3 regions of the Psychrobacillus mangrovi genome follow, and region 2 is predicted to be linked to each of the others. Evidence: predicted binding sites of a transcription regulator. Region 2 holds the regulator's gene; each other region holds the start of a gene.

Region 1 (11,318 bases), on a different contig from region 2:
AGGTAAAACGCAGCTAGTCATTGCATTCGGATGTACTGGGGGACAACATCGCTCCGTAACTCTAGCCGAATACTTTGGTAAACTATTAAAAGCAGAAGACAAAACAATTATTACGCATAGAGATGTTACTATAAGAAAGGAATGAAGTAATGGATCGTACGAAACACCAAAAAAAGAAAATAGTAATTATTGGTGGTGGTACGGGATTATCTACTTTACTTCGTGGTTTGAAGAAATTTCCACTTGAAATTACTGCAATTGTCACTGTGGCAGATGATGGAGGAAGTTCTGGGCGCTTACGGGATGACTATGATATTCCACCACCCGGTGATGTTCGAAATGTATTAGCTGCACTTTCAGATGTAGAACCACTAGTAGAGGAAATGTTTCAGTATCGTTTTTCCGACTCAACTGAATTAGAAGGTCATTCTTTAGGCAACTTAATGCTTGCAGCCTTGACTTCCATTACAGGAGACTTTGCCAATGCGATTCGAGAAATGAGCCATGTATTAAAAGTACACGGGAAGGTACTCCCAGCTGCTAATCAAATAGTTACGCTTCATGCAGAATTTGAAGACAAAACCATCATTAGTGGAGAATCTAAAATCCCACAATATGGACATAAGATAGAAAGAGTTTTTATTACTCCTTCTGAGGTAAAGCCGTTACCGGAAACAATTAAAACTATATTAGATGCGGATATTATTGCTATTGGACCTGGTAGTTTATATACAAGTATCCTTCCTAATTTATTAGTAAAGGATATAAAGAACGCAATTAATCAATCAAAAGCAAAGAAAGTATACATTTGCAATCTGATGACGCAGGCAGGAGAAACGAGCAATTATTCGGCTTCTGATCACGTTCAAGCACTTATTGATCATGTAGGAGAAAACTTTTTAGATACCGTATTAATTAGCAATGAAAATATTCCAGAAAATGTACAATTCTTATACAAACAAGAAAAAGCTTCTCCTGTAAGAATAGATGTAGAAAAATTAGAAACATTAGACATAGACATCGTTAAAAAAGATATTTCAGTTGTGTATGATGGAGCAGTTCGTCATGATGCGACGGAAGTAGCCAAATGGCTAGTAGAATATGCTGGTTAAATTTAATCACCGCAAATAGTCTCTAGCAAGAAAGGGGGAAACGGTTATGTCGTTTGCTTCTGAAACAAAAAAAGAAATGACCCAGGAAGAGTCGAAACCTTGTTGTTCGAAAGCTGAACTTTCTGCGCTTATTCGAATGAACGGTTCTCTATCATTTAGCAATAAAATGCTGAGTTTAGATGTCCAAACTGAAAACGCAGCAATTGCTAGAAGGCTATATACATTGATAAAATCATTATATCCCTATAGAGTAGAATTACTTGTTCGTAAAAAAATGAGATTGAAAAAGAACAATGTATATATCTGTCGCGTCCGTGAAGGGACCAAGAACTTACTAGAAGATTTAAAAATATTGAAAGAGAATTTTCAATTTGAGTATTCTATTTCAAAGGAACTTGTAAAGAAGAATTGCTGTAAGCGCGCTTATCTTAGAGGAGCATTCTTGGCGGGTGGTTCTGTTAATAATCCAGAAACATCTTCTTATCATTTGGAGATTTATTCTTTATATAAAACTCATAGTGATGCATTAGTGGAACTAATGAATGAATTCGAGCTGAATGCAAAAACAATCGAAAGAAAAAAAGGCTATGTAGCTTATTTAAAGGAAGCAGAAAAGATTTCTGATTTTTTAAGCATTGCTGGAGCACATAATGCACTATTAAAATTCGAGGATGTACGAATCATTCGAGATATGCGGAACAGTGTAAATCGTCTGGTTAACTGCGAAACAGCTAACTTAAATAAAACAATCAGTGCGGCAATTAGACAAGTAGAAAATATCCGATTTATTGAAAATACGATTGGTTTAGACCAACTTCCTGAAAAATTAAGAGAGATTGCAAGGTTGCGTGTTGAATACCAAGATGTTACATTGAAAGAATTAGGTGAAATGGTTTCCACTGGAAATGTAAGCAAATCAGGGATAAATCATCGTTTACGAAAAATAGATGAAATTGCGGACGCACTTCGCAGGGGCGAGACAATTTAGTGAAATGGAGAGTAGAAAAATGACAGAAAAACAGGTCGAAGTGAAATTACCAGCCGGACTACAAGCGAGACAGGCAGCTTTATTTGTCCAAGAGGCTAATCGTTATATTGCAGATGTTTATCTAGAAAAAGATACGAAAAAGGTAAATGCGAAAAGTATAATGGGAATAATGAGCTTGGCTATTAGCAAAGGAATCACTGTAACTTTAAGTGCAGATGGTTCTGATGAGGAAGAAGCAGTAGAAGCATTAGCAAAATTTATTTCCCATGAAAATTAATAAAGAGAGCGCCCAACTAGTCAGTAAAGACGAAAAGGCGGTCTTTTTATTTTGGTTTGTAAATTAACATTGAGGAGATGCAGAAAGTAAAGGGGCTTACCTAGTTTGTGTCCGGATAAAATTATTTCTGACCGGATAGATAAAAATGTGTCCGGATAAAATTAGTTTCTGTCCGTATAGAATATTTTCCGTCCACATAAAAAGTTTTCTGTCCATATAGCATCTTTTACTCATTTTATACTTAGGAAATCATAACGGAAATATAGAAAAAGAGTGGAGGGAAGTGACCGAGTCACTTTCCTCCACTCTTTAAACGTTTAACAGATAAAATACAAGTTACAATTTTCTTATTAAGATTTCTTCATTTCACTACGGTCAATAATATGGTCGATTAAGCCATATTCTTTTGCACGTTCAGCTGTCATGAAATTATCACGATCTGTATCTCTTGCAATCACTTCGATTGGTTGACCAGTGCGTTCAGAAATAATGTGGTTTAATTTATCACGTAAATGTAAAATGCGTTTTGCAGCAATTTCGATTTCAGTTGCTTGCCCTTGTGCTCCACCAAGTGGTTGGTGAATCATTACTTCAGCGTTAGGAAGCGCATAGCGTTTTCCTTTTGCTCCAGCTGTTAGTAAGAATGCTCCCATGGAAGCAGCCATACCGATACAAATTGTTTGTACATCAGGTTTGATGAACTGCATTGTATCGTAGATTGCCATACCAGCTGTGATACTTCCACCTGGACTATTGATGTAAATAGAGATGTCTTTTTCCGGATCTTCTGCTTCTAGGAATAATAATTGAGCAACGATAGAGTTTGAAACGTTGTCATCAATACCACTTCCAAGCATAATAATACGGTCTTTTAATAATCGAGAGTAGATGTCATATGCACGTTCTCCACGATTTGTTTGTTCAATAACTGTAGGAATTAAATTCATCCTGATTGCCTCCTTCAAAGGTGGTTTGATTATTTGATTACTGAGAAGAGTTCCCTCAGTTGTAACTTTATCATACACATTAAGGTCAAGGAAGGTCAAATATTAAGCATTGAAATGATAGCTTGAATTATTTGCATTCCATTTGTATAATAGATAAGTCGCTTGCCCTCGTAGTTTAATGGATATGACACAAGATTCCGGTTCTTGGGATGGGGGTTCGATTCCCTCCGAGGGCGTATTTCACTCTTATTGGATTAAGATTGAAAACTTTCGTTAATGCTCTAATTCGTTGGTATAACAACGTTTTAGAGCGTTTTTTTTAAAACAATTTTATGAACGCCTATTTATAAAAGATTTTTTTTCATATTCACTATCATTACCGAGGGCGTTACAAATCAAACACTCTACACAAGCTTTATATGTGTAGAGTGTTTTTTTTATTCATTTTTCTGTCGTCTGTTAAAGGAAACGGCGTAGGCTTCATGGCGAAAGTGTAGGATTGGATCATTTGGTAGCTCGATGCCTGTTGTCACAATCGTTGGGTCGAATAATAGTTTTTCTTTAGGTTGAAATGGTTTTAATATATTAAGCTGTCCAACGTTTATTTTTGCACGATCATCCGGCCATGGATCTGTAGGGTCATCTGTTGGGTCACTTTCCAAACCTAAGCGAATGATTAAATTAAAAGAAACCTGTCCATTAATTAATCGATATTCGAGGTCTTCACTAAGATAGTCAGGGGAAAATTTTTTTGATGGCTTTGTCTCGGATTTTACAGGTTGCCATTCGTATTTGATCGCTTGTCGTTTGCCATCTCTATTTACAAAATAAAAGGCATGTATAGGGTAATAGTTTAGCAGTGCATAACTCGTAGGTGGTTGTTTCATTTGTTCCTTTAGTGCAAGTATTATGTTTTTTCTTTCGGGATATTTTTTTAGGATATTTGCTATACCGAGTCCTAGATCCACCTTATCTAGACCTGTTTTGTCAGCGGTAAGTGTTTTTAACATGTCTATAAAGGACTCAGGATCTTTCGTTACAAACATGGGAACCGTTGTGCTTACTAAATGGCTTGTCGTACCATCTGGTAAATGAAATAGGACAGACATCCCTTTAACAGGAGAAAGAAAATCTGCTGCTGACGGATTCGGAGGACTGTTAGAGAATCGTACAGTTACAGGAACTTCCTGGTCTTGGAGATGACCTGCAATAGTATATGGTTTTGCATTTCCTGTAGGAGTAAAAATTGCCTCATAATAGTGTCCCTTTGCATGAGCACGACGAGCGCCAGGGAAGGTACCTTGAATTTTTTCTAAAGTATCTATTGCTTCAGTTGGCAATCTGTTGTGATGTTCATTTGATTTATTTATATGAATCACCTCTTTTAATATTTATAAATAGCCATCCTATCCATCATTACCACTGATAAATTATATTAAACAATCTGAAACTTATAATTCTTTTTACCGTATATGATTGTATGTTTTACATTTTAGAGTTAAAGGTACATTAAGACTATACTTAACTAGAGGTGAATGGAAATGAAAAAGTTATTGGGGCCGATAGTGGTCATTGTAGTCATCATTGCAATTTTTGCAGCCATATTAATACCAAGTTACAACGGTTTTGTAAATGGAGAAGAAGATGTTAATAATGCATACGCTCAAATTGAAAATCAATTACAGCGCAGAATGGATTTAATTCCAAACTTAGTGAACACAGTGAAAGGTTTTGCGGCACATGAAGAAGAGGTGCTTGGTAACATTGCAGATGCTCGTTCGAGATTAGCGGGAGCAGGTACACCCGAAGAACAAGCTGCGGCAAACGATGCGTTGTCTGGAGCATTAAGTAGACTATTAGTCGTTGTAGAAAACTATCCAGAGCTGAAAGCTGATGCAAACTTCAAACAATTAATGGATGAGTTAGCTGGAACTGAAAATCGTTTATCCGTAGCTAGACAGGATTATAACGGAGTCGTTTCAGAATATAATAAAAAAGTAAAAAGAATGCCAGGAAGTATTGTAGCTTCTATTTTTGGCTTTGATAAAAAAGAATATTTTAAAGCAGACCCAGCAGCACAAGATGCTCCAGTCGTTGATTTTGAAGGAGATGGAGAGTAATGATAAAAGTTGCGCGTATGCTCATAGTTGCGCTACTTTTATGCATTTCTTTTCCCTTAGTGACAGTAGCTGCATCTGAGATACCAGAACCAATTCCAGGTGAACTATATGTTCAAGATTATGAAGGTTATTTGTCTGAAACAACAAAACAACAGATTGAAGAGTTGGGTTCAAATCTTGACAATGCTACAGGTTCACAGATTGTTGTCATGATTATCAATTCGTTAAATGGTCAAGATGTTAATCAATTTAGTGTTGATGTCATTAGAGAATTTGGTATTGGTGATCAAGAAAAAAACAATGGTGTTTTATTCGTAATTGAGACAGATCCTACTAAGAAAGGAAACAGAGATGTATATATTACAGTAGGGCAAGGTTTAGAAGGTGCATTACCGGACGGGAAGATTGGTCGTATCCTAGATGAATATACGAAGCCATATTTAAATCAAGGTGCTGTAGAGGATGCAGTACTTTCTACGTATCAAGTTCTCTACAATGAGGTTGCAACAGAATATGGCTGGGACGGAGAATTAGTAGAACCGAAGAATCCTGCTACGTCTGATGGAGGTTTTTCATTTACAACTATTATTGCAATCATAGTTGTTATTTATATTATCTTCTCCATTACGAATGGAGGAGGTAGAGGGGGTCCTGGTGGACGTCGTCGTTCTCGATCCATAATGTTCGGACCTGGAAGTTTCGGTGGAGGTTTCGGAGGTGGAAAAAGTTCGGGTGGAGGTTTTGGCGGCTTCGGAGGAGGCAGTTCCGGAGGCGGTGGAGCTGGACGTAAGTGGTGAATCCAGACTGTTGAAAAATGCTCGAGTACTAAGTAATATTATATACAAATTAACGCTCAAATTTTTTGGGCGTTTCTTTCTTCTCAGGAGGCGAATTTTAGTGGAAGTCAATTTTTATACAAGACCAGGATGTCATTTATGTGATGATGCAAGACTTATGTTAAAACTCGTACAAGAAGATATTTCATTTGAAATAAATGAAGTGAATATTGAAGAAGATGATGAATTGCATGAAAAGTTTATGTTAATGATTCCTGTTATAGAATATAACGATAAAATCATTCAATATGGACGAGTGGATTACGCAACATTACTGGAGGCATTGCTCTAATAATGTTCCAGTACTTAGCTAGTCGCAAGGAAGAAGTGAATACTAGCAAGTGTTTTACGATTGGATAAAAAAATAGTACAATTCCATACCTACCAAAATAATGCACTTATATTGCTAAGTTGAATATAATATTGTATGATTACTTTGTTGATTCGCTTTTTTTTTAAGTAACTGGGACATTTTTGGGCTTAGTGGGACAAAAACGTCACAGATGGTTAGGAAGTGAAATATGGATCCTTTGCTCACAGCTCAATTAAAGCTAATTCCTGAAATGAGTGATTTGTTACAAAAGAGATATCAAATACTACAAACGATTCAGCTCTCTAAAGGAATTGGTCGTCGTGTTTTAGGAGAACAACTAGGATTATCAGAAAGAGATACACGAAAAGAACTAGATGCCTTAAGATTACACGGTTTGATTGAAGTTTCACGAGAAGGAGCAGCTATTACTCCATCAGGAACACAAGTATTAGTAGATTTAAAAGATGTTGTTCGGGAGTGGTCAGGTAGATTAACGCTAGAACAAACACTTTTAAAATATTTAAGCATTAAAGAAGTGATTATTGTACCGGGAAATGTAGATACTAATAAAAATGCGGAAATGCTTCTGTCACAAGAAGCAGCAAAATTTTTAGAAAGTATTTTACACGATGACAAAATTATCGCTGTTACAGGTGGTTCAACTATTGCTTCGATTTCCAACTTCGTACATGAGACAACAAGATGGAAAAATTTAATGTTTATCGCTGCAAGAGGCGGTGTAGGAAAAGATGTTTCTTTGCAAGCTAATACGATTGCATCCCTTTTTTCCAATAAAATGCATGGATCCTACCGGACATTATATATGCCGGATAGTTTAAGTGAAGAAGCGTACACTACAATGAAAAAAGAACCTTTTATACAAGAAATGATGGACCTATATGAAAGAACAAATATTATTATTCATGGTATAGGTGATGCAGCTGAAATGGCTCGAAGAAGAAATTCAACCGAAGCCGAAATTGACCGATTAAAAGAAATTGGTTCAGTCAGTGAAGCATTTGGGTATTATTTTAATGACCAAGGCGAAGCTGTCCATCGAATTAGAACTATTGGAATTCAATTAAAACAATTAAAAAATATAGAGCATCTGGTTGCAGTTGCTGGTGGTGCCAAAAAAGCGAAAGCACTTTTATCTTATTTTAAACAAGCACCGAAACAAACCGTTTTAGTGACGGATGAGGGTGCAGCAAATGAAATGATGAAAATAATCTCACAAACAAACTAGGAGGAAAATAAAATGACAGTAAAAATAGCTATTAACGGATTTGGACGAATTGGACGTAAAGTATTTAGAGAAGCGTTAGAACAGAAAGATATTGAAGTAGTTGCAATTAATGATTTAACAGATGCTGCGATGCTTGCACATTTATTAAAATATGATTCTGTTCATGGAATTTTAAATGCGGAAGTTACTTCAGAAGGTGATTACTTAGTAGTTAATGGAAAAAACATTCGTGTTTTCGCAGAAAAAGATCCTTCGGCACTTCCTTGGAAAGAGCAAGAAGTGGATATTGTTATTGAATGTACAGGTATCTTCAATACTACTGAAAAAGCTGGAAAACATATTGAAGCAGGAGCTAAAAAAGTTATTTTATCTGCACCAGCAAAAGACAATATGCCAACATTCGTAATGGGCGTTAACGCAGATAAATATAATCCAGAAACAGACCATGTCGTATCAAATGCTTCTTGTACAACAAACTGTTTATCTCCTGTAGCAAAAGTGTTACAAGATCAATTTGGTATTAAACGTGGGATGATGACAACTATTCACTCATATACAAACGATCAACGTATTTTAGACTTGCCACATAGCGATTATCGTCGTGCTCGTGCAGCTGCAGAATCTATGATTCCTACAACTACTGGGGCAGCATCAGCTGTTGCGAAAGTACTTCCAGAGCTAAAAGGAAAATTAGATGGTATGGCTGTTCGTGTGCCAACACCAAATGTTTCTTTAGTAGACTTTGTAGCAGAATTAGAAAAAGATGTAACAGTAGAACAAATTAATACTGCATTAAAAGAAGCTTCAGAAAATGAGTTAAAAGGAATTCTTGCTTACAATGAGCTACCTCTTGTTTCTATCGACTATAATGGAAATACTTCTTCTTCTACAGTTGATGGACTTTCAACTATGGTACTTGGAGACAATCTTATTAAAGTAATCTCTTGGTATGACAATGAATCAGGATATTCAGCACGTTGTATCGACCTTGCACTTTTAATGATGAAAAAAGGTCTATAATCAGCCAATTGTAATCAGTTTCTGAATAGCGTTTACGTTTAATAACCTCTATAATGGAAGAGGGTAAAAGGAGCAAGGGTTACCCTTCGCTCCTTATTTTTTTATAAAAGAATAGACAGTAATACTTTGTACTGTCCATACTTCAGGCGCCAGCCGCTCAAGGTCACATGGTGCCATACATATTTTTCATTATATAAGGGGGCTTTCTCATGAATCAAAAACAAACTATGAAAGACGTTTCATTACAAGGTAAACGTGTTTTTTGTCGGGTAGACTTTAATGTGCCGATGGAAGATGAATTAATTACAGATGATACAAGAATTCGTGCTGCATTACCTACGATTAATTATTTAATCGATCAAGGTGCAAAAGTGATTCTAGCTAGTCATATGGGACGTCCAAAAGGTGAAGTAAAAGAAGAACTTCGTTTGACAAAAGTGGGAGAGCATTTATCAAAAGTATTAAATAAACAAGTAAAAAAATTAGATGAATCAATCGGTTCCTCAGTAGAACAAGCTGTTTCCGAAATGAACAACGGAGATGTTATTTTACTTGAAAATGTACGTTTCCATGCAGGGGAAGAAAAAAATGATGCAAAACTAGCTGAAGCATTTGCTTCTTTAGCTGATGTGTATGTAAATGATGCATTTGGTGCAGCTCACCGTGCACATGCTACAACAGAAGGTATTGCGAAGCTTTTACCAGCCGTTTCTGGTTTATTAATGGAGAAAGAACTAGATGTTTTAGGAAAAGCACTATCTAATCCAGAAAGACCGTTTACAGCGATCATTGGTGGAGCAAAAGTAAAAGATAAAATTGGTGTCATCGACCATTTATTAGACAAAGTAGACAATATATTAATCGGTGGAGGATTATCATACACTTTTTCAAAAGCACAAGGGCATGATATCGGGAAATCTCTTTTAGAGGAAGATAAAATTGAGCTAGCACAGTCTTTTATTGAGAAAGCGAAGGAAAAGGGTGTTGCTTTCTATTTACCAATTGACACAGTTGTAGCAGACGAGTTTTCAAAGGATGCGAGCACTAAAGTGGTAGATATTGATCAAATCCCTTCTGATTGGATGGGTCTTGATATTGGACCAAAAACTGCTGCACTGTATGCGGATGTGATTAAGGATAGCAAGCTGATCATTTGGAACGGCCCAATGGGTGTGTTTGAGATGGATGCTTTTGCAGAAGGAACTAAGGGCGTAGCAAATGCTATGGCTGAAACTGCTGGTTACACAATAATCGGTGGTGGAGATTCTGCAGCGGCTGTAGAGAAATTCAAAGTTGCGGATAAAATGGATCATATTTCAACTGGTGGAGGAGCTTCTTTAGAATTTATGGAAGGCAAGGATTTACCAGGAGTATCTGCTTTAAACGATAAGTAATGGAGGAGAAGTCATATGCGTAAACCCGTAATTGCAGGAAATTGGAAAATGTATAAAACTCTAACTGAGGCAAAAGATTTCGTTGAACAGTTAAAGGGAAAACAAGTAGATAGTAGCAAAGTGGAAACAATTATTTGCGCTCCAGCATTATTTTTAGAACAACTTGTCCATGCTGCGAAGGATTCCTTTATTTCCATTGGGGCACAAAATATGCACGAGGAAAAAGAAGGAGCTTTTACAGGGGAAGTTAGTGGTCCACAGCTAAAAGATTTAGGCGTAAGCTATGTGGTAATTGGACATTCTGAAAGACGTCAATATTTTAATGAAACAGATGACTCTGTAAATAAAAAAGTAAAAGCAGCATTTGAAAACAATTTAACTCCTATTATTTGTGTAGGGGAAACATTAGAACAACGAGAACAAAATGAAACGGAAACGATTGTTTCTAACCAAGTAATGGCAGCAATTGAAGGATTAACAGAAGAGCAACTAATCCAGTCAATTATTGCTTATGAACCAATTTGGGCGATTGGGACAGGTAAAACTGCTACTGCTGATGATGCAAATGACGTATGCCAAGCAATTCGTGAGACAGTGCTTGATAGTTTTGGTGAAGAAGTTGCAAGCAGCTTGCGTATTCAATACGGTGGAAGTGTGAAGCCAGAAAATATCGAAGAATTGCTATCTAAAGAACATATCGACGGAGCATTAGTTGGCGGAGCGAGCTTACAAGTAGACTCATTCGTTAAACTATTGGAGGCTGGAGAAAATGTCTAAAAGTCCAGTAGCTTTAATTATTCTAGATGGATTTGGATTGCGTCATGAATCGTATGGAAACGCAGTAGCTCAAGCAAATAAACCAAACTATGACCGTTATTGGGCTGATTATCCAAATGCTACTTTAACTGCATCAGGTGAAGCAGTTGGCTTGCCTGATGGACAAATGGGAAACTCAGAAGTAGGGCATTTAAATATAGGTGCAGGTAGAATTGTCTATCAAAATTTGACTAGGATTCATAAATCGATTCGTGATGGAGCGTTCTTTTTAGAACCAAAACTTCTTGG
Region 2 (11,318 bases):
CGAATAGACGAAGTAATTGCTCAAGTAGGTCTTCAAAATAGAATTCATGAGAAAGTGTCTACCTATTCACTCGGTATGCGTCAACGCCTAGGTCTTGCCCAAGCACTTTTGCATCGACCAAAATTCTTGATATTAGATGAGCCTACGAATGGATTAGATCCAGCTGGAATTCGTGAATTCCGTATGTATTTACGTAAAATATCTATAGAAGATGACGTTTCTATTTTTGTTTCTAGTCACTTATTAGCAGAAATAGAATTGATGTGTGATAGAATCGCTGTCATTCAAAATGGGAAACTAATTTCTATTAAAGAAGTAAAAGAAGAACAAGAATCGCATTATTACGTGGAAGCTACTCCAAAGGATCAAGCACTTGGATTCTTTGCTTCTAAAAACATAAAAGTAGAAGCGTATGAAAATGGCTATCTTCTTCCAATAGAAACGAAAGAGGTTCCTGTTTTAGTTGCAGAAATGGTTTCGAATGATTTGCAAATCTATTCTTTGCATCCACATAGAAAAACGTTAGAAGATCAATTTTTAGAAATGACAGGAGGCGGACAAATTGCTGAATCTCATAAAAAATGAATGGCTAAAGCTATGGAGTAAAAAGGCTACCTGGGTAATGGTAGTGCTCATTGCGTTATTAATGATTGGTTCAGCAGGCATAACAAAATGGATGGAAAGCCAAATAGAGCCTAGTGAAAATTGGAAGCAAATTTCTCAAAGTCAGGTTAAAGCTTTGGAAGAACAAATGGCGATTCCTAACTTGCCTAGTGAGGAAAAGGAAAGAATAGGTGACCAATTGGCACTCGAGAAACATCGATTGGAGAATGATGTTGCGCCAATTAGTTCAAATAGTGTAAAAGGATTTTTAAACACAGTTCCTGAGTATCTTTCGTTTATCACGTTATTTACTGTAGTTGTAGCAGCAGGAATTGTAGCGTCCGAGTTTTCGCAAGGGACAATAAAAATGCTATTAACGAGACCGGTGAAAAGGTGGAAAATACTCACCTCCAAACTTTTGACGGTCGAGATATTTGCAACAGTAATTTCCATCATTATGCTTATTTTCGGAGTAATAGGAGCGTTTATTTTCTTTGATTCTGCTCCTGGAACAAATTTAGAAGTACTAAATGGTCAGATAGTAGAAGTTTCTTTTTGGGGAAGACTATTATTATTAATTGGACTGTCGCTTGTAAATGTTTTTGTAATTGGAACGCTTGCGTTTATGATCGGTTCCGTATTCCGTTCAAGTTCTCTTGCAATTGGGATATCGATCTTCCTTATGTTTATGGGTGTAAATATAACATATCTGTTATCGGTGAGATTTGAATTTCCAAAGTATATCTTGTTTGCGAACACAGACTTGAGTCAGTATATTGGAAATGGTCGACCAATGATTGAGGGATTATCGATGCCATTTTCAATCACTGTAATTTTGGCATATGTCGTACTATTTTTAGTGATTAGTTACTGGTCATTCACAAAACGCGATGTAACTGCATAAATTGTTATTGACATATTAGCAATTCTTATTGTATTCTGAAAACAACTTAAGGAAAGGAGTGAGGCATTATGGCAAGTGTATATACGAATCAACGAATCGGTAAGTTCATGATGTCCCACTCTATGTGTTTCTAATTGTAAAACGAATATGCTTTTCATTTGCTTATACTGCAAATGTTTTTCGTAAACTTTTTGATGCGCTTCTTTACTAATGACCGGGGAAACCATGATTGCTGATTCGTGCAGTCATGGTTTTTTTATTGTCTAGCTCCAGTCGCCGATAGAGCGGCTTGCGCTTTTAGTGTCTAAAATTAGGAGGAAGCAAAATTGAATTTAATCGAAAAATATGGTTGGACTAATAAATGGGAAGAAAAAATGATTTCACAAGGAATTGCAGGGCGTGTCCTGCTTGAACATAAAAATTTGTATCGTGTCATAACAAATGAAGGAGAATGGCTATGTTCTCTATCTGGAAAATTTAAATTTGATCATGACCGGGAGGCATTTCCAGCAGTGGGGGATTGGGTCGTGCTCGATCGAATGCCAGGCGAAGAAAAAGGAATAATTCAAGAAGTGCTTCCACGTAGTTCACAGTTCTCAAGAAAAGTGGCTGGCATGACGACTGATATTCAATTAATAGCGGTCAATGTGGATTATGTGTTTCTTGTAATGTCTCTAAATCACGATTTTAATGTCCGTAGATTAGAGCGTTATCTATTAGCAGCATGGGATTCAGGCGCTACACCGATTGTGGTACTTACGAAAAAAGATACTTGTGATGATCTTGCCTATTATATTAATGAAGTGGAGTCTGTCGCTTTTGGTGTAGATATTTTTACAGTGAGTAGCGTTACAGGCGAAGGAATCGATGAACTTTCGGTACTATTATCAGCTGGTAAAACAGGAGCACTATTAGGATCCTCAGGTGTGGGTAAATCATCCTTAATAAATGCATTATCTAGAGAAGAAGTAATGGCCGTTAGCAATATTCGGGAAGATGACAGTAAAGGTCGTCATACAACGACACACCGTGAATTATCATTGCTTCCGAGTGGTGGACTATTGATAGATACACCTGGGATGAGAGAATTCCAACTATGGGAAAGTAGTGAAGGTGTGAGTGCAAGTTTTAAAGATATTGAAGAACTAGCGGATGAATGCCGCTTTCGTGATTGCAAACATCAAAAAGAGCCAGGATGCGCAATACGAGAAGCAATTACAACAGGTTCACTCAAAGAAGAACGATATAAAAGCTATTTGAAGCTATTAAAAGAGCTTGCGCATATTGAAAGAAAAAATGATATCGTCGCTCGAAAAGTAGAACGAGACAAATGGAAGCAAGTGACCAAAATACAAAGAAGTAACTATAAAAAGAAAAAATGATTGTTACTTAAAGGAGTTTTTAGGTTGATACAGTCCCTTCATCATCAAGAAGAGAAAGTTGCTAAGGAGATTTTAGAAATTCAATTGCCTGCTTATAAAATTGAGGCAGAGCTGATCGGATTTAATGGAATTCCTCAGCTTAAGGATACTATTCATAACATAATGATTTCAAAGGAAATTTTTGTTGGATATTATGATGAGTCGCAATTGACCGGCTTTATATCGTTTATGATAACTGACGGACTTATAGATATTTGCAGACTCGTTGTACATCCGAACTTTTTTCGTAAAGGAATTGCATCCGCATTATTAAAGTATGTATTAGAAATCAAAAAGGAAAATCAGCACATTGAAGTTTCAACTGGAGCGAAAAATACTCCTGCTATTCAATTGTACGAACGTTTCGGATTCAAAAAAATAAATGATATTGAAATAGAACCGAGCTTCTTTATTACACAATTAATATACAAATAAAAGATTTGTGGAATACAAGTGGTCCCTTTGATACAACCTAACTACTACTAACCGATTCGGTTAGTAGTTTTTTGTCTATATCGATACGAATCATATCAATTGCACATCTAAAAATTTCTCGTTATAATATAGTCAAAGTTAGTCAAAGTCAGTTTGCGAGAAGAGGTGAGAAGATGAAAAATATATCTGACATTATTGAAGGTTATTTGAAGTCAATTATAGAAGAAGAGAGTAAGGGGCAAATTGAAATAAAGCGAAGTGAAATTGCTGAAAAATTTCAATGTGTTCCATCACAAATAAACTATGTGATTAATACTCGATTTACCCAAGATCGCGGATATTTAGTTGAAAGTAAGCGTGGTGGTGGGGGATATATTCGAATTCTCCGCGTCCGTGCGCATAATAAGGCTGATTTGATTGAGCATATAATACAAAGCTTACAAAATGGTGCATCTGAATCAATGACAGAAGATATTGTATTTCGATTAATCGATGAAGAAGTTATTACAAGACGAGAAGCAAAGCTCATTTTAGCCGCGATGGACCGTACAACTCTTGTGATCCCACTTCCTGCAAGAGATGAATTGAGATCGCGTATTTTGAGAGCTATGTTATTAACATTAAAATATGAAAAAAAGTGAAATAAACGGGGTGTTGAAAAGTGATTTGTGAAAATTGTAAGCAAAGACCAGCGAAAGTAACGGTTACACAAGTGCATAACGGTGAACACTTTGAGAGACATTATTGTGAAGTCTGCGCTAATAGTCTCCACCCGTTTTACGTAGAGTATAAACAGGATCCACTCTCACTACATCAGCTTCTGTCGAATTGGTTCAGTCACGCAGATCAGCAGCCAGTTCACCAGACACAAAGTAAACCACAATTAGTTTGTGATGAATGCGGTTGGTCGATCCAACGTTTTCTAGATGAAGGAAAGTTTGGTTGTGCGTCTTGCTACAATAGCTTCAGAAAGCAACTGCCCAATGTATTTAAACGATTGCATAACGGCAATACTAAGCATGTCGGAAAAGCGCCAGGAGCACTTGGGGAGATACTAGCGTTGAAGAAGAAAATTGAAGCTATTCGTTTGCAAATGAAAGACGCTATTGAAACAGAACGTTTCGAGGAAGCTGCTAAGTTAAGAGACGAGGTAAGAGAACTCGAAAGTAAGCTTGCAAATGGAGGTGACGATTCACATGTCAATTGAACGCTTTTTAGATAATTCTCCCTCAAGCTGGATGGCGGGGAATGGAGAGCATTCAGATATAGTTATGAGTACTAGAATACGATTAGCCAGAAACTTAAATGGCTTTCGCTTCCCACTAGCATTTACAGAAGATGAAGCGCATAAAATTGACCAATCCGTTTCGGCTACTCTATTAGATGCAAATGAAGAACTGCATGCGAACTTTACTTCTATCCAAATAAAAGACTTGTCTGAGTTGAGTCGTCAAGTGTTGGTAGAAAAGCACTTAATTAGTCCGAAACTTGCCAATTCACCGGAAACAGGGTCAGTGTTATTATCGGATGATGAGTCTGTCAGTGTAATGGTCAATGAAGAAGATCATATCCGAATTCAATGCTTGTTTTCGGGATTACAAATACAAGAAGCGTATGATCAAGCGGATAAGATTGATCGATTATTAGAAAAAGAGTTACCATATGCGTTTGATGAACAGTTTGGATATTTAACAAGTTGTCCAACAAATACGGGAACAGGCTTACGAGCATCAGTTATGATGCATTTGCCAGCTTTAACAATGACGAAACAAATGAACCGAATTGTTACAATTATTTCGAGACTGGGAATGGTTGTAAGAGGAATATACGGTGAGGGCAGCGAAGCGCTCGGCAATGTTTATCAAGTGTCAAATCAGACGACACTAGGTAAAACAGAAGAGGATATACTTGCCGATCTTCACAGTATTGCCGAACAAATTATTCAAAAAGAAAGAGAAGCAAGAAATTCACTATTAAATCATTCTGCCAATACACTAGAGGATAGGTTATACCGTTCACTAGGTACGTTGTCTTTTGCTCGGATTATTTCGACAGAAGAAGCGGCAAAATGCTTATCAGATGTACGTTTAGGAATAGATATGGGACTTATTCAAGACGTAGATGTAACTATTTTGAATGAATGTATGGTGTTTATGCAACCTGGTTTTCTTCAAAAGAATGCGGAAACAACATTAAATGCTTCGGAACGAGATATGTTTCGAGCGAAGTTATTAAGGGAACGGTTGCAAATGGGAGAAAAACTGAATACAAAAGGAGAGGAACTTGCATGATGTTTAATCGATTTACACAAAGATCTCAAAAAGTATTACAACTAGCACAAGAAGAAGCTATTCGTTTAAAGCATGAATCTATTGGTACAGAACATATATTACTTGGTCTTATTCGTGAAGGAAGCGGAATTGCAGCAAAAGCGCTCGAAGCAATCGAAGTAGATCCAAAGGTAATTGAAGCGGGAATTGAAGAGTTAGTTGGGAAAGGGACCGAAGAAGTTGGTCCAATCGTTCATTACACGCCACGAGCGAAAAAAGTGATTGAACTTTCAGTGGATGAGTCTCGCAAGTTAGGTCATTCCTATATTGGAACGGAGCATTTGTTGCTTGCATTAATCCGTGAAGGTGAAGGCGTGGCTGCGAGAGTATTGAATAATGCAGGAGTAAGTTTGAATAAAGCACGTCAACAAGTTCTTCAATTATTAGGAAGTTCAGACCAATCGCACGGCAACGGTAGCAATAGTGCAGCGCCTGCTAGTACGCCAACTTTAGATGGGTTAGCACGCGATTTAACTCAAATTGCAAGAGAAGGCACACTGGATCCGGTTATAGGACGAAGTAAAGAAATTACACGTGTTATCGAAATTTTGGCTCGTCGTACTAAAAATAATCCTGTACTAATCGGTGAACCTGGGGTAGGTAAAACAGCAATTGCTGAAGGTCTAGCACAACAAATCGTACAAAATGAAGTACCTGAAATCCTACGTGATAAACGTGTCATGACGCTTGATATGGGTACGGTCGTTGCGGGTACAAAATATCGTGGGGAATTCGAGGATCGCTTGAAAAAAGTGATGGATGAAATTCGCCAAGCCGGAAATGTTATTTTATTCATAGATGAGCTTCATACTTTAATTGGAGCGGGCGGAGCAGAAGGAGCAATTGATGCATCAAATATTCTTAAGCCTGCATTAGCACGTGGAGAAATTCAATGTATCGGTGCGACTACTTTAGATGAATACCGTAAATACATTGAAAAAGATGCAGCTCTTGAGCGTCGTTTCCAACCAATTCAAGTGGATGAACCATCTGTTGATGAAGCAATTCAAATTATATATGGTTTGCGTGATCGTTATGAAGCGCATCACCGTGTGAAAATTACAGATGAAGCAGTAGAGGCTGCGGTAAAAATGTCTGATCGTTATATTTCTGATCGTTTCTTACCAGACAAAGCAATCGATTTAATCGATGAAGCTGGCTCAAAAGTAAGACTTCGCTCTTATACAACACCACCTAATTTAAAAGAATTAGAAGCTAAATTAGAAGCGGTTCGTTCGGAGAAAAATGCTGCAGTTCAAAGTCAAGAATTTGAAAAAGCTGCTTCTTTCCGTGATAAAGAGCAAAAACTAAAAGATGAATTAGAAAAAATGAAAGACACTTGGAAAGAAAAACAAGGCAAAGAAGAATCTGAAGTGACAGTAGAAGATATCGCAGCAGTTGTTTCTATGTGGACGGGAGTTCCGGTATCGAAACTAGCACAAACTGAATCTGAAAAGTTATTAAAATTAGAAGAAAAGCTTCATGAAAGAGTAATTGGACAATCAGAAGCTGTAGATGCAATTTCTCGTGCAATCCGTCGAGCACGCGCAGGTTTAAAAGATCCTAAACGTCCAATTGGTTCATTTATTTTCCTTGGACCTACTGGTGTTGGGAAAACAGAACTTGCTCGCGCTTTAGCTGAAGTAATGTTCGGTGACGAAGATGCTATGATTCGAGTAGATATGTCAGAGTATATGGAAAAACACTCAACTTCTCGTCTTGTTGGTTCACCTCCAGGATATGTTGGATTTGATGATGGCGGCCAGTTAACGGAAAAAGTTCGTCGTAAACCTTACTCTGTAATTTTATTAGACGAAATTGAAAAAGCGCATCCTGATGTATTTAATATTCTTCTTCAAGTATTAGAAGATGGTCGTTTAACAGATTCTAAAGGACGTACTGTAGATTTCCGTAATACCGTTGTTATTATGACTTCAAATGTTGGTGCAGATGCTCTTAGATACAATAAACATGTTGGATTTAACTTAAATGAAGGTGGAAAAACAGACTATAAAGATATGAAAGGTAAAATGCTAGAAGAATTGAAAAAAGCATTCCGTCCTGAATTCTTAAACCGTCTAGATGAAATGATCGTATTCCACTCTCTAGAAAGAGAACATTTAAAACAAATCGTAACACTTATGACAGAACAGCTTGCAAAACGCTTAAAAGAGCAAGGCATTGAACTTGAATTAACAGAAGCAGCTCAAGAAAAAATTACAACAGAAGGATATGATCCTGCTTATGGTGCTCGTCCATTGCGTAGAGCATTACAAAAACACGTAGAAGATCGACTTTCTGAAGAATTACTCAAAGGTGAAGTGCTCACTGGTCAACATGTTGTGTTTGATGTAGAGAATGATGAATTCGTCGTTCGCACGAAGGCAAAAGAAACAGTTGCAGAAGGTTAAAATAATATTATAGGCATTCCATACTTTACGAAAGGGATGCCTTTTTTTCAATCTAGCTACAGCGCTAACCCCATAAACTGATAGGAAGATGTTTCCATAAGATAAAAACCAATTTTGTCTTATGCTTATTGGGGGGCCATGTGAAGCGGGGAATGAGTTGTTGCGACACTTTATCGTGAAGTTAGACAGAACTCCTCTTCCACAGGTGCTTAAGCTTTTTTACATAGGAGGAAGTAATGGCTAAAAGAAAAACGAAATTTATGTGTAATTCATGTGGATATGAGTCGGCTAAGTGGATGGGAAGATGTCCTGGATGTGGTGGATGGAATACGATGATAGAAGAGTTGGAGATCGTTTCAAAAGGACCCAAACGTTCTTTTCAGCATTCCACTGGAGAAGCGCAAAAAGCCACACCTATTATCTCTGTAGAAACAGTAGAAGAACCACGAGTAGAAACGGAGCTAATGGAGCTGAATCGCGTGCTAGGAGGGGGAATTGTCCCGGGTTCGCTTGTTTTAATCGGTGGCGATCCAGGTATCGGTAAATCTACTTTACTACTACAAGTCTCTGCATTGCTTGCTAATAAAGGAGAACGGGTATTGTATATATCTGGTGAAGAATCTATCAGACAAACAAAACTCCGTGCAGAACGACTAGGTGTCACCTCTGCGGAACTCTATATATATTCTGAGACAAATTTAGAGCTAATCAATGAAACAATTGAAAGTGTAGAACCGCGATTTGTTATTGTCGACTCTATACAAACTGTACACCATCCTGAAGTGACGAGCGCTCCTGGTAGTGTGTCTCAAGTTCGAGAATGTACAGCTGAACTGATGCGCATTGCTAAAACAAAGAATATAGCAATCTTTTTAGTAGGCCATGTAACAAAAGAAGGGCAAATTGCAGGTCCTCGTTTATTAGAACATATGGTAGATACGGTTTTATATTTTGAAGGAGAACGCCATCATACCTATCGTATTTTACGTTCTCAAAAGAATCGTTTTGGCTCGACAAACGAAATTGCTATTTTTGAAATGGTACAACAAGGATTAAAAGAAGTATTGAATCCTTCAGAACTATTTTTACAGGAACGTTCCCATGGAGCAGCCGGATCCGCCATTGTTGCCTCGATGGAAGGAACAAGACCGATTTTAGTGGAAATTCAAGCACTCGTGACACAATCTAGCTTTAATTATCCAAAACGAATGGCAACCGGTATCGATCAAAATAGGATTTCTTTGCTTATGGCAGTACTTGAAAAACGTATGGGATTACTGTTACAAACGCAAGATGCTTATATAAAAGTTGCTGGGGGAGTAAAATTAGACGAACCTTCAATCGATTTAGCCGTCCTAGTAAGTATTGTATCAAGTTTCAGAGATACAGGGGTTACACCAACAGACTGTTTTATAGGAGAAGTTGGACTTACTGGAGAAGTTAGAAGGGTATCCAGAATTGAACAGCGTGTGTTGGAAGCGGCTAAATTAGGATTTAAAAGAGCGATTGTCCCTGCTTCTAATTTAGGAGGTTGGGATTATCCGGAAGGCATTCAAGTAGTTGGTGTGGAATCTGTCAATGAAGCAATGAAAGAAGCTTTTCGTTAAGAAGCACTATGAATTGATTAACGAGGTCACTGAAAACTTACGTTTTAAAATGAAGTAATTTTTTTAACAGAGAGTGCCTTATTTCTTTGTCTATTTCTAAATCACCATGTTTTTTTATCTAGAAAAAGGCTAAATTGTAAGCATACAATAGTTGATTTTCGTTTTAGGCGGTGTGACTCCAGTCGGAATAGCAAATGTTTTCTGCACCGAAAGCGAAGCGGCAGGTGCATGTGCTGAAGACCCTGGACTGAGCGTAGTGAAAATTAGTTTTTGCGACGAGCTTGCGCAGGAGCGAGGGAAGCGGCTGAAGCCATGCCGGCGGAAAGCGTCCGCCTGGAATGGAAATTAACGGCTCTAAGAGATACCTTGAAGAGTTTTTAGTGCCCTCTGGATTAACAGGGGTGACTAGTTGCTCCTGTTAGTCAAAATAGACGTATTACAAAATTTGGCGTTATAATAAATGATATATGGAGGTGGAATGTTTGTTAAAATGGATTATTCAAATTGCATTCATTTTAATAGGAGGTACATTAGGGTTAATTTTTTTACCGCACTTATATGAACTTATAAATTTATCCAATATCCCTTGGATTCATAATCCATATGTATCTGTTATTATTGGTGCAATCATACTTTACATTGCCGCATTATTTTTGACAGACTATTTAATTAATTTTATTCGATGGATGGAAGAACGTCTTTTGAGGGCGCCAATAGGTGACTTACTTTTTGGTACATTAGGGCTTGTCATTGGTTTAATTGTTGCGTTTTTACTTGGAACGGCTATTAATAATATTGCTATTCCGGGCATAGGCTCGGTTGTACCGGTTCTTTTATCTATTGTACTTGGGTATTTAGGTTTTCAAGTAGGGTTCAAAAAACGTGATGAGCTTTTGCAAGTTTTTACTCCTTCCAAACAATCGGGAAATAAGAAAAAAAATCCAGAGGATGAGGAGCAAGGTTTAATTACTGGAACATACAAGCTTCTTGATACTAGCGTTATAATTGATGGACGAATTGCTGATATTTCGCAGACCGGTTTTATGGAAGGTATACTGGTAGTTCCACAATTTGTTCTGACTGAATTACAGCACATAGCTGATTCTTCGGATACTTTGAAGAGAACAAGAGGACGTCGAGGGCTAGATGTGTTAAAAACATTACAAACAGAACGAACTTCTGCAGTAAAGATTGTAGAAGATGATTTTGAAGACATCCACGAAGTAGACATGAAACTTATGCGTCTGGCGAAGAAAATGAATGGAATAGTTGTTACGAATGACTTCAACTTAAATAAAGTTTGCGATCTTCATCATGTGCGCGTACTTAACATTAATGACCTGGCTAATGCGGTAAAACCAGTTGTTATTCCCGGGGAAATAATGCATGTAGTCGTTATTAAGGATGGTAAGGAGCATAACCAAGGTGTTGCTTACTTAGATGATGGTACGATGATCGTAGTAGAAGGTGGAAAATCTTATATTGGACAGGCTTTGAATGTGGAAGTTACAAGTGTTCTTCAAACTTCAGCAGGTCGAATGATTTTCGCAAAACCACAGGACTCGAAATAATGGGGAGGGTTGTTTCCTAAATTTCATTAGGAGAAC
Region 3 (11,318 bases), on a different contig from region 2:
GTCTGACAGCTCCCTTTCTTCAGGAGCTGTCAGACTGTCTTACTATTTAATTATTAATTGATTATCTTCAATCTCTGCAACAATTGTACTTCCCGGAAGAATCGTTCCACCTATTAATAGCTTTGCTACAGCAGTTTCTAAATTTCTTTGTATAAAACGTTTTAAAGGTCTAGCCCCAAATGCAGCGTCTGTACCTTCTTCCACTATCCACTTAATCACTTCATGATTTACTTGCAAGTTGACCTCTTGTTCTTGTACACGATCTTGCAATTGTTTTACATATTTTTCAGTGATTTTTTCAAAATGATGAATAGTTAATGAATGGAACATGATAATGTCATCTAATCTATTTAATAACTCTGGTTTAAAATGCTCTCTTAAAGCGCCCATTACAAGACTTTCTTCCTCTTCGTCAATGACTCCTGTCGTATTTCCAAGATATTGAGAACCGATATTAGAAGTTAGAATAACGACCGTATTTGTAAAATTAACTATACGTCCCTGGCTATCTGTAATTCGGCCATCATCCATTAGTTGTAATAAAATATTCGCAACATCAGGATGAGCTTTTTCTATTTCATCTAATAGTACAACAGAGTATGGATTTCGACGAACTGCTTCTGTTAATTGGCCACCTTCTTCATACCCTATATATCCTGGAGGTGCTCCAACTAAACGAGAAACACTATGCTTCTCCATATATTCAGACATATCAATACGGATAAAATGCTCTTCCGAATCAAATAGATTTGCAGCCAACGATTTAGCGAGTTCTGTTTTCCCTACACCAGTTGGTCCTAAAAATAAGAAGGAACCAATTGGTTTTTTAGGATCTTTTATACCAGCTCTTGCACGCCAAACCGCTTCAGTTACTAATTGTACAGCTTGTTCTTGTCCAATAACTCTTTCACCAAGTGTCTCTTTCAAGCGAAGGAGTTTTTCTCTTTCTCCTTCGACCAATTTCATAACTGGAATTCCTGTCCATCTGGATACTATAGAAGCAATTTCTTCGGAAGTTACTTCTTCGCGTAACAAACGGGTATCAGATTGATTATTTATTTGCTGTTCATATACTTGCAATTCTTTTTCTAATGAAGGTATTTTCCCGTGACGTAGCTCAGCTGCTTTATTTAAATCATACTTATTTTCTGCTTCTTCCAATTCTCTTCTAAAACGATCCAGTTCTTCTCTTTTTTGCTGAATGACTTGAATTGCTTCTTTTTCCTGCTGCCATTTATTTCGCATTTCTCTAGTAGATTGTTCTAATTCCAATAAATCTTGACGTAACTGTTCTAATCGTTTTTGACTGGCAGCATCTTTTTCTTTCATTAATGCTTGTTCTTCAATTTGAAGCTGCATTATTTTTCTTGTCACTTCATCCAATTCTTGAGGCATAGAATCTATTTCTGTTCGAATCATCGCACAAGCTTCATCAACTAAATCGATTGCTTTGTCTGGTAAAAAACGTTCAGTAATGTATCGATTTGATAATTCTGCAGCCGCAACAATTGCTCTGTCATGAATACGTACACCATGATGTAATTCAAAACGTTCCTTCAGTCCACGTAAAATAGAAACTGTATCTTCAACAGATGGCTCTCGTACAAGAACTTGTTGAAATCTTCTTTCAAGCGCTGGGTCTTTTTCAATATACATACGATATTCATCTAACGTAGTTGCTCCTATACAATGTAATTCTCCACGAGCGAGCATCGGTTTTAACATGTTACCTGCATCCATTGCACCGTCAGATTTCCCTGCACCTACTATTGTATGGATTTCATCTATAAATAATATAATTTGTCCTTCACTTTCTTTAACTTGCTTCAAAACAGCCTGTAAACGCTCTTCAAATTCTCCACGATATTTTGCACCTGCAATTAAAGAACTCATATCAAGCTCAAAAATATCTTTATCTTTAAGGCCCTCAGGTACGTCTTTTCGTACAATTCGTTGTGCCAAGCCCTCTACAATAGCAGTCTTTCCAACTCCAGGCTCTCCAATAAGCACTGGATTATTTTTAGTTTTTCTAGATAATATACGAATAACATCCCGTATTTCTTGATCTCGTCCGATAACAGGATCCATTTTTCCTTCTTTTACTGCAGTGACTAAATTACGTCCGTATGTTTCTAATGGACTTTTTTCATCTTGTTGCTTCATTTGCATAACCAACCATCTCCTCTTGAAATAGTTTGACCTTTTTTGACTAATGTAATTATAATATTTTCTTATATTATTTGTAAAGAAAAGCGATTTTTCCTATGTGCATAGGGTTAATATGCTATTATTGTTATACAAATGGAAAGGTTGTGATTAGTAATGAGCGAGGGCACTTCTTTGTTTGAAGGTATACATTCATTATTTGACCAATTTGGTTCCATTATAAAAATTGAAAAGGATCGTCCTATTTTTAATGAAGGGGAACGTTCTGATGAAGTGTTTTATATCGTTTCTGGGTATGTTAGAATTTCGAAGGATTCAGAGAGCGGACGAATATTCACTCTAAAAATTGTTGGACCTGAAAGTATTATTGGGGAAACATCTGTTTTCTGTGAAACTATATACCATTCGGTATCTGCACACGCAATTGAGCCTACTCAAATCTATGCTCTTCCAAGAACGAAACTGGAAAAATTTTTAACGTCTTCTTCCTCACTCATGATGGAATGGATGAAAATTGTACAAACGAATAATTTCAAGAACGAAACTAGATTTAAAGATTTATTGTTACATGGAAAAAAGGGAGCTCTCTTTTCTACCTTGATACGTCTTTCTAATACGTACGGAATTCAACAAGAGGATGGAAGTATCTTAATCGATCATCACTTAACTAATCAAGAATTAGCAAACTTTTGTGCAACGAGTCGAGAAGTAGTGAATCGAATGTTAAGTGATCTTAAAAAATCAGATATTGTTACAATGAATAAAGGAATTATAACCATTCATAATTTAGACTATTTACGCAAAGAAATTGAATGTGATAACTGTCCATTACACATATGCCGAATAGATTAAAAGCGGAAGACGCCTAGGCGCTTCCGCTTTTCTTTTTATCTTATTCCTAATGCAATTTTAGCATATCTAGACATATTTTCTTTTGACCATGGTGGATTGAAAACGATATTAACTTCTGTTTCTTTTACTTCTGGTAATTCGCCAAGTGCGGTTTTCACTTGATCCACAATCATTGGACCCATTGGACATCCAATGGAAGTAAGCGTCATCGTTACGGTTGCAATCCCTTCATCTGTCAAATCAACATCATATACCAAACCTAAATTAACAATATCAATACCCAGCTCTGGGTCAATAACATTTTCTAGAGCACCCATCATACTATCTTTCATATCTTGATCCATTTATATAAACCTCCTTGATACTTTATTTCATCATAACAAACTACGTTCTTTAAGCCAAATTGTTTGCTAGCCATTTAGTTGCTGCGAGTAACCCTTTTCGAGTAACGGCATGCCCAGCTGATTTATCTTTTAAAAATACTAAGTTTTCATTTCCATATTGTTTCATATAAGATTCAATAAAATATGCAGTCGGTTCAAAAGGAACGACCTGATCTTTTACTCCGTGCCAAAAGAATAGTGGTTTATTTTCTAAATTCTTCATATGTATAGAAGCATCAAAAGTTGATAGTGTTTGGAACATATTATCTTTTTCTTCCGCATTCAAAGGTATTGTAAATCCTTTTTGTTCAAATTGTTCGATTTGTGCCTTTGCTAATTGAACGTAGCCCGGGGTACCCATCATTATAGCCGCAGCGTCAATCCAAGGATAAGCTGTTAAGCAGCCGAGTGTTGTAATACCTCCCATAGAAGTTCCTGCAATGCCGATTTTTTGTTCGTTTCCAAAGCCTCTATTATTTAATTCCTCTTTTAGTTTTCCTACTTCTTCTATAGAAGTTAATACCGTTTCCCAAAAGCGGAGACTTATTTCTACTTGATCTAAATTTTCATCTCTTTCACCATGTAAATGAGCATCTGGTAATAATACTCGACATCCTGCATTTACTAATTGGTAAGCATAGTGTAAATTATGCTCCTTTGCGCTTTCAAAACCATGTAAAAAAATTATAATTGGCGAATTAATGTTCGTTTCTTCATTATATATATGAAGTAGAGGTATATTACCCCAAGTATCCGATTGTACAATCATTAAAGAACCGCCTCCCCTATTTAATATTATATTAACAAAGTAAATGGGAATTTACAAAAGACCCGTTATTTCATTTTGACGTTTATTCATGAAAAGGATACACTTTACAGTAGAATGAAAGGAGATAGTTGTATGCAACGTCACTTAATTGTGTTAGACCTAGATGGTACTTTACTAACAGATGAAAAAATAATATCAGATAAAACTAAAAAAACGATTTTACAAGCAAAAAACGAAGGTCATGAAGTAATGATTGCTACCGGAAGACCTTATAGATCTAGTGAAATGTATTATAAAGAGTTAGGCTTAAATACACCAATCGTCAATTTTAATGGAGCATTTGTTCATCACCCAATGGATACTTCTTGGAAGACTGTACATAGACCAATCGATTTGCATGTTGTGAAAGAAGTGGTTGAGGCAGTTCAAAACTATTCAATTAAAAATATGCTGGCAGAAGTGTTAGACGATGTGTATTTACATAATCATGATGAAAAAATGATTTCTGCCTTCGCTCTTGGAAATCCACAGATTACAACTGGTGATTTACGTACCTTTTTAAAAACCGATCCAACAAGCTTACTGATTCATGCCGAAGAGGATTCTGTAGACTTGGTGCGTAAACATCTTCAAGATGTACATGCAGAAGTAATCGATCAACGTCGTTGGGGAGCTCCTTGGGATGTAATTGAAATTATTCGAAATGGTTTAAACAAAGCGGTTGGATTAAAAATAGTATCGGAATATTTAAATATTCCAAAAGAAAACATCATCGCATTTGGGGATGAGGACAATGATTTGGAAATGATTGAATATGCTGGAGTTGGTGTTGCGATGGGAAATGCCATATCGCCACTTCAAAATATTGCAAATGAAATTACATTAACGAATAATGAAGATGGTATCGCAGAATTATTAAAAGATAGATTAAAATTAAATATCTAAATTAGGGGGATGGAAATGAGATTATTCGCTGATAGTGCAAGTGATTTACCAAAAACTTTTTATGAGCTACATAATGTTGTATTAGCACCACTTAGAGTTCATATTGATGATCAAGAATATGAAGATGTGATTGGAATTGATTCAAATGAAGTGTATGCTGCAATTCGTGCAGGTAAACAGCCCAAAACATCTCAAGCCTCACCTGAACTTTTTTTAAGATTATTTGAAGACCTTGCAAAATCGGGTGAAGAAGGATTATACATTGCCTTCTCTTCAGAGTTATCTGGAACTTATAGTACGGCAGTAATGATGCGTGAGCAGTTGTTAGAAACATACCCAGAATTAAAATTAACGATTATTGACTCAAAATGTGCATCTCTTGGTTATGGACTATTAGTAAAAGAAGCTGTTCGTTTAAGAGATGAAGGTTTAGACCTATCATTTGTCGAGGAGAAAATTAGATTTACAGCTAAACATATGGAGCATCTCTTTACAGTAGAAGACTTAGATTATATGGCACGAGGCGGTAGAGTTTCCAAAGCAAGTGCTTTTATTGGTGGACTACTTAATATTAAACCTCTTCTTCATATGGAAGACGGTAAACTTGTACCAATTGAAAAAATTCGTGGACGTAAAAAAGTTATTAAGCGAATGATCGAAGTAATGGGAGAACGTGGAGAGAAATTAGCTGAACAAACTATTGCAATTAGTCACTCAGATGACGAAGCAACAGCTCTTGAACTAAAACAATTAATTGAAGAACAATACAATCCAAAAAGTATTGAGATCCATCGAATCGGTTCCACTATTGGAGCTCATGTTGGTCCAGGTACATTGGCCTTATTCTTTTTAAATAAACTATCTTAAATATTATTTTGACGAGATTCTAATTAATTTTAGAATCTCGTCTTTTCTTTCTTTTGAATAGTTTTGTCTATTCTACACATAATAACTCATACGTGAAGAAATTCATGAATCTTTTTACAAAAGGAGATTAAAAATGGGTATTTTAAGCGGTAATCCTAAAGATGAACCATTACATTACGGCGAGGTTTTCGGTATGTGGACAAACCTAGCTACAAACAACGGTTTGATAGCAGCCTATCAAACATTTTACAATCATTCCGGTGATGATGACCTTAAAAAGTTAATTGAGGAAGCTATTCAAGGTATGGAAGAGGAAAACAAGCAATTAGATCGAATACTCAAAGTAAATGCTATCGGCTTGCCACCAGCTCCTCCCGCACGTCCAGTTGCGAGATTAGAAGACATTCCAGTTGGAGCAAGATTCAATGATCCGGAAATCAGTGCCTCATTAGCAATGAATGTTGCAGCAGGGTTAGTTGCTTGTAGTCAAGCTATGGGGATGTCTATTAGAGAAGACATAGCAATGATGTATGGCCAATTCCATACAAGTAAAGCCCAATTTGGAGCTAAAGTACTTAGACTAAGTAAAAGTAAGGGTTGGCTAATACCTCCTCCATTACATGTAGACTTTCCTGAAAAGAGCTAACTAGTTAAAAATACATTGTTGAAACGAAAAAATGCGCTCACAACACCTCTTGTTGTGAGCGCATTAAAATCTAATAAAGCTAATTAAAAAGAAGTAGACTAAATTTAAACTAGTCCACTTCTTTTTTTTACTTGTTATCTAATTTACGTTGTTTTCCTTTTCTCCAAACAATCACTAGAAACGCAAGAAATAATAAATAGGCAATAGCCATAGCTACTATATAAGAGGTATTTAAACCTTTACGATCCGTTACTTGATAAAGTTCAACTATTTCACGATCCAGAACTAGTCGATAATCTCCATCCTCTGTTGGACGAACTAGATCCTGCTCGAAAATACCTCTGAGCTCTACATTTTCTCCAACTACATCACTTGATAAATCAATACGTTGAGTGCTACTTGTATTATTCACGACCACTATAAATGTTTCTTCATCTGAATATCGTTTATATACTAAATAACCATCCTCATTTTTTAACAGTTCCGTTTTTCCTGTACGAAGCGTTTCGGACTTATTTCGAATCGAATTTATATCTTTGAGATACTCAATAATATCCTCATCTACACGAAAATTCATAATTTGATGACTTTCTTGTGCAGTTTGACCGTTCATAGCTATTTCGGTACCATAACTCATATATGGAACACCAGGCATTGTGAAAATCGCACCAATTGCTGTTTTTATACGAGTTGGAGGAAACATATTTTCAAGCGCACTATAATAAGTAAATCGTTCTGTGTTTAAGTGATCAATCATTAATAAATCATTATCTTTTGTTGAAGCAATTCTATCTGTTGGCAAATCAGTATTTTTAAAAGCTTCTCTAAAGCTTACGAGTAATTCTTCCGAATACTGTGTATCAAAATTTGCATCTGATTCTTCTAATGCAATTGCATAAATGGAAGGATTGACTTCCTTTATTGCAGTAACAATATCATTTATGAATGTAGTAGGTGCACCGTCTAATTGAGAGAATTTCACGCCATCAACATTATACTGTTTGGCAAAATCTACAATCGTTTCTGTTAATGCTTGCTGAGCTTCCGAATTGTTCAAGTCTACTTGCATAACGCCATCTTCTGCTTTTACAATCCACTCTTCTTTTGCAGGGTCTGCGTTCCAAATATGATTTTCACTAAAATTGTTCAAAGGAAATTCTATCATGATTTTCATTTCTTTTTTATGAGCAGCATTGATTAATTGTTTAAACTCCTCTTCGGATCCAAATCTTTGCTCAAGCAAATTGAAATCTAGTACACGCTTACCGTCATATCTTTCAGTTGCGAATACTGGACCAATCGAAATAATTGTAAAACCCATATCTTTAATATGGTCCATTTTCTCAATTACTCCTAAAAAGTCTCCTCCTGCAAAAGCATTAGGATCTTTTGGATTTGCATCTAAATCATTTGTAGATGTTTTGTTAAAATAACGATCCACATATAGATCGTAAATACTTTCATTATGTATAGAAGTAGTTTCTTCAGCATGTATATTTTGAGATGTTGTTACCCAAAAACAACTCATCAGTAAACTGGTAACAAGCAACTTTTTAAAGTTCAAATAAAGTCCTCCTCTGTTTAAAAAAGCGATAGACACCGAAAAAAGAGTTAGGTGTAAATCACACCTAGCTTGGCATCTGAAGCTAGATGATTAAAAACATATCAACTTATTTTATCAAAGCCATGTTTTAATCGCTATTGTTTATACGTACAAGTCCAAAATTTAAACAATATTTCGTCCAAACTGTGTCTTAAAAGAAGAAGTTGGTTTCATAGAAACTGTAAATAATTCACTCTATACGGCACAACGAGACCAAATCCGAAATTTCGAGACCTTTTCCCTCGAAACTGAGACCAAATCCTTAAATTCAAGACCAATTATCCAATAACCGAGACCAATCTCTTAAAATTAGAAAAGCCACCATTAATTATGGTGGCTACTCCTTCTTATCTTTAAGATGAATGATACTTTCGCGAATGTGCTCTAATTCATTTTCGACTTTATCACCCATTTTTTGTTGTTTAAAGATAATAAATGAAGCGACAACGAATAAAAGCATCAATAGTATGACAAAAAACAGTAAGAACAATCCTAACATTTTGCTGCCACTCCCCTTTCATGCTTTACATGAAAAGGAGCTTTCTATAAATGAAAGCTCCTTGTTTACTATGCTAGAAAGTTAATACCCATTGGTAATTTGAATCCTAGGAATAGAGCAATGAAGAAAAATACGAATGCCAATACAAGAAACGTTGTGTATGGTTTTTCTTTTTTCTTTTTCACTAGTGTCATTTCCATCATTCCGATAACTAGGATTCCTGCTATGAATTTTAATCCGTAAAGCATACCTTGACCATAGTCCATCCCTTTGATAAACAAAGCGATACCTGTAATAATAATTAAAATATAATCTACACGTAAAATCATATGCACTACTTTAGGATTAGCTATTGCTAATGCTACTAAAAACAAGATTATTGCGAGTACCCATGTAGTTATGTGTAAGTGTGTTGATGCTAAGAAATCCATTGTTTCACCTCGACAGTTTATTTACATTTCTATTTTACCATTTATGCCGATTTTTTACTCGAATTTGTTCACTAATGTTCCTATTCCCTCGATTGAAACTTTCACAACATCGCCCGATTTTAAGAATTTAGGAGGATTAAAGCCATTCCCTACGCCTGAAGGAGTTCCCGTTAATATTACATCACCTGGCTCCAGTGTAACTGTTTTGGATATATCTGAAATAATTTGTTCCACCGAAAAGACCATATCAGATGTTTGTCCATTTTGACGAATTTCATCATTTACTTTGGTTACAACTGTTAGCTCTTGTGGATTAGGAATTTCATCTTTTGTTACGATGTAAGGTCCGATCGGGCATGAGCCTTCTAAACTTTTTCCTAAGAAATATTGTTGATGATTTTTTTGGATATCACGTGCTGTAAGATCATTGGCAATTGTATAACCAAATATATAATCGAAAGCAAGCTTTGTCGGAATATCTTTTCCTTTTTTCCCAATTACTATAGCAAGCTCACCTTCGTAATCGTAAGAAGAGGTTTTATCCGCATGAACAGAAAGAGTTTGTCCGTCTGCAGCAATAGCAGTCGGTGATTTTGTAAACACAACAAACGTATTTGCTTCTCCGCCCATTTCTTTTGCATGATCAGCATAGTTTTTACCTACAGCCATAATATTTTTTGGAGTACGTGGAATAGGAGACAACCATTCAATTTCTGTAAATGGACGTTTAAAGTCGTCTGAATTGTCACTTTGCAAAGCTGCTTCAACTAGTTTTCGAATTTGTTCCATAAAATCTATACCAAGACTAACACCATCGATCATTGTCTGAGGGAAACTTGGTAATACTTGAAGGGTCTCTTGAATACTTAATACATCCCATACTGCTTCTTCTTTTTTTACTTTTGGTCCGAAGTAAATTTTATCATTTAATCGGTATGATAATAGTTTCATTTAGTTGACACTCCTTCAAATAGTTTTGAATCATATACTTAGTCTATTACAAATTCAAATTGTTTTCATCCTTTTGCGACAAATTATTTGGATAAGTCAGTTTTCTCCATAAAGCTTCCACTGGCCCTTGTTTATATTTTATGAACCAAAGTTCAGCAAATACAAGTTGTAATACATAAATACCAATAGCCATCCAAGTACCTGTTTGAATATCAATTCTTCCATATAACCCAAAACCATAAGAATAGAAAATAGTTGTTGCAATAATCGATTGCATTAAATAGATGGTCATCGACATTCTACCTGCTTTTGCAAATGGTGAGAATAACTTTTGTATAGCAGGAATAGTGCATAACAATGCAAGAATTCCACCATAAGCTATTGCTTGTAATGGTCCACCAAATGTATCTTGTATAGACATGGTAAATAGATTTGCCTCTTTCATAAAAGGAATCCATTTAATAATCGTACCACCTATAAGTGTTATAAGTATGGTCACAATCCAAAATATTTTCAATTCACTTGCTCGTTCGATTAATTTAAGTTTTGCAGCCGCTGCTCCAATTAACAAAAACGGTACAATCGTAAATAACATAACAAGAACAATTAATCCATATTGGGTCATATATAACCAATCTGCTAAACGCTGCTCAAAGATTTCCAACCATGAGCCTTGTGAGAATGCTGTTATAGATGATTCAATTTCTTGAATTCCTGTATAAATAATAAGACTATCGGGGGAGACTTTCCCCATCATATATAACAAACCATTTAATAATCCATTTGGGATGAAGAATAATACTGCACTAATGATGAACAACCAAATAGGCTTTAATCGAATTAATAATAAAAGGACAAAACCTGCAATTGCATAGGTGATTAAAATATCCCCTGAAAATATAAGGAATGCATGAATACATCCAATTAATAGCAGTACAGATAGCCTACGAACTGCTAATTTTGCAAAGGAAGTTCCACGTTCCTGTGTTTTCATAAACTGCATGGATAGCCCGTAACCAAATAACATAGCAAATAAAGGATATACACTTCCTTGCACAAATATATCAATCCACTTATACGTTTCATAATCTCCTGGTATATGAAACCAAGTATAAGGATTTAAGTAAATATACGGAGAATGAAAGAACAGCATATTCACAATGAAAATACCAAGTAGAGCAAACCCTCTCATTACATCAATCGAAA

Evidence for each region. Region 2 encodes CtsR, which represses protease genes until heat stress. Its sites were predicted from a motif close to ATGGTCAATAAAGGTCAAACA; they were not measured.
Region 1: a site for CtsR is predicted at 3,406-3,426, ahead of clpP (ATP-dependent Clp endopeptidase proteolytic subunit ClpP). Genes of this name have one in related genera too.
Region 3: a site for CtsR is predicted at 2,193-2,213, ahead of WAX74_RS08415 (ATP-dependent Clp protease ATP-binding subunit). Genes of this name have one in related genera too.

What each region holds. Positions count from the first base shown of each region.
Region 1 is NZ_JBAWSY010000008.1:119,095-130,412, forward strand. It holds gene rapZ (RNase adapter RapZ) at 1-145, shown strand, start outside; gene WAX74_RS12545 (gluconeogenesis factor YvcK family protein) at 150-1,112, shown strand; gene whiA (DNA-binding protein WhiA) at 1,159-2,100, shown strand; gene WAX74_RS12555 (HPr family phosphocarrier protein) at 2,120-2,377, shown strand; gene clpP (ATP-dependent Clp endopeptidase proteolytic subunit ClpP) at 2,728-3,324, opposite strand; tRNA gene WAX74_RS12565 (tRNA-Arg) at 3,489-3,560, shown strand; gene WAX74_RS12570 (catalase) at 3,762-4,703, opposite strand; gene WAX74_RS12575 (LemA family protein) at 4,866-5,444, shown strand; gene WAX74_RS12580 (TPM domain-containing protein) at 5,444-6,241, shown strand; gene WAX74_RS12585 (glutaredoxin family protein) at 6,342-6,572, shown strand; gene WAX74_RS12590 (sugar-binding transcriptional regulator) at 6,802-7,839, shown strand; gene gap (type I glyceraldehyde-3-phosphate dehydrogenase) at 7,852-8,859, shown strand; gene WAX74_RS12600 (phosphoglycerate kinase) at 9,069-10,253, shown strand; gene tpiA (triose-phosphate isomerase) at 10,269-11,030, shown strand; gene gpmI (2,3-bisphosphoglycerate-independent phosphoglycerate mutase) at 11,023-11,318, shown strand, end outside.
Region 2 is NZ_JBAWSY010000015.1:13,590-24,907, forward strand. It holds gene WAX74_RS15740 (ABC transporter ATP-binding protein) at 1-585, shown strand, start outside; gene WAX74_RS15745 (ABC transporter permease) at 563-1,507, shown strand; gene rsgA (ribosome small subunit-dependent GTPase A) at 1,834-2,889, shown strand; gene WAX74_RS15755 (GNAT family N-acetyltransferase) at 2,914-3,363, shown strand; gene WAX74_RS15760 (CtsR family transcriptional regulator) at 3,537-4,004, shown strand; gene WAX74_RS15765 (UvrB/UvrC motif-containing protein) at 4,424-4,570, shown strand; gene WAX74_RS15770 (protein arginine kinase) at 4,560-5,654, shown strand; gene WAX74_RS15775 (ATP-dependent Clp protease ATP-binding subunit) at 5,651-8,104, shown strand; gene radA (DNA repair protein RadA) at 8,341-9,711, shown strand; gene WAX74_RS15785 (PIN/TRAM domain-containing protein) at 10,194-11,282, shown strand.
Region 3 is NZ_JBAWSY010000004.1:150,126-161,443, reverse strand. It holds gene WAX74_RS08415 (ATP-dependent Clp protease ATP-binding subunit) at 43-2,169, opposite strand; gene WAX74_RS08410 (Crp/Fnr family transcriptional regulator) at 2,323-3,018, shown strand; gene WAX74_RS08405 (metal-sulfur cluster assembly factor) at 3,054-3,362, opposite strand; gene WAX74_RS08400 (prolyl oligopeptidase family serine peptidase) at 3,412-4,170, opposite strand; gene WAX74_RS08395 (Cof-type HAD-IIB family hydrolase) at 4,303-5,115, shown strand; gene WAX74_RS08390 (DegV family protein) at 5,131-5,982, shown strand; gene WAX74_RS08385 (DUF3231 family protein) at 6,116-6,628, shown strand; gene WAX74_RS08380 (alpha-amylase family glycosyl hydrolase) at 6,756-8,192, opposite strand; gene WAX74_RS08375 (hypothetical protein) at 8,569-8,730, opposite strand; gene WAX74_RS08370 (YisL family protein) at 8,799-9,161, opposite strand; gene WAX74_RS08365 (fumarylacetoacetate hydrolase family protein) at 9,216-10,112, opposite strand; gene WAX74_RS08360 (DUF418 domain-containing protein) at 10,159-11,318, opposite strand, start outside.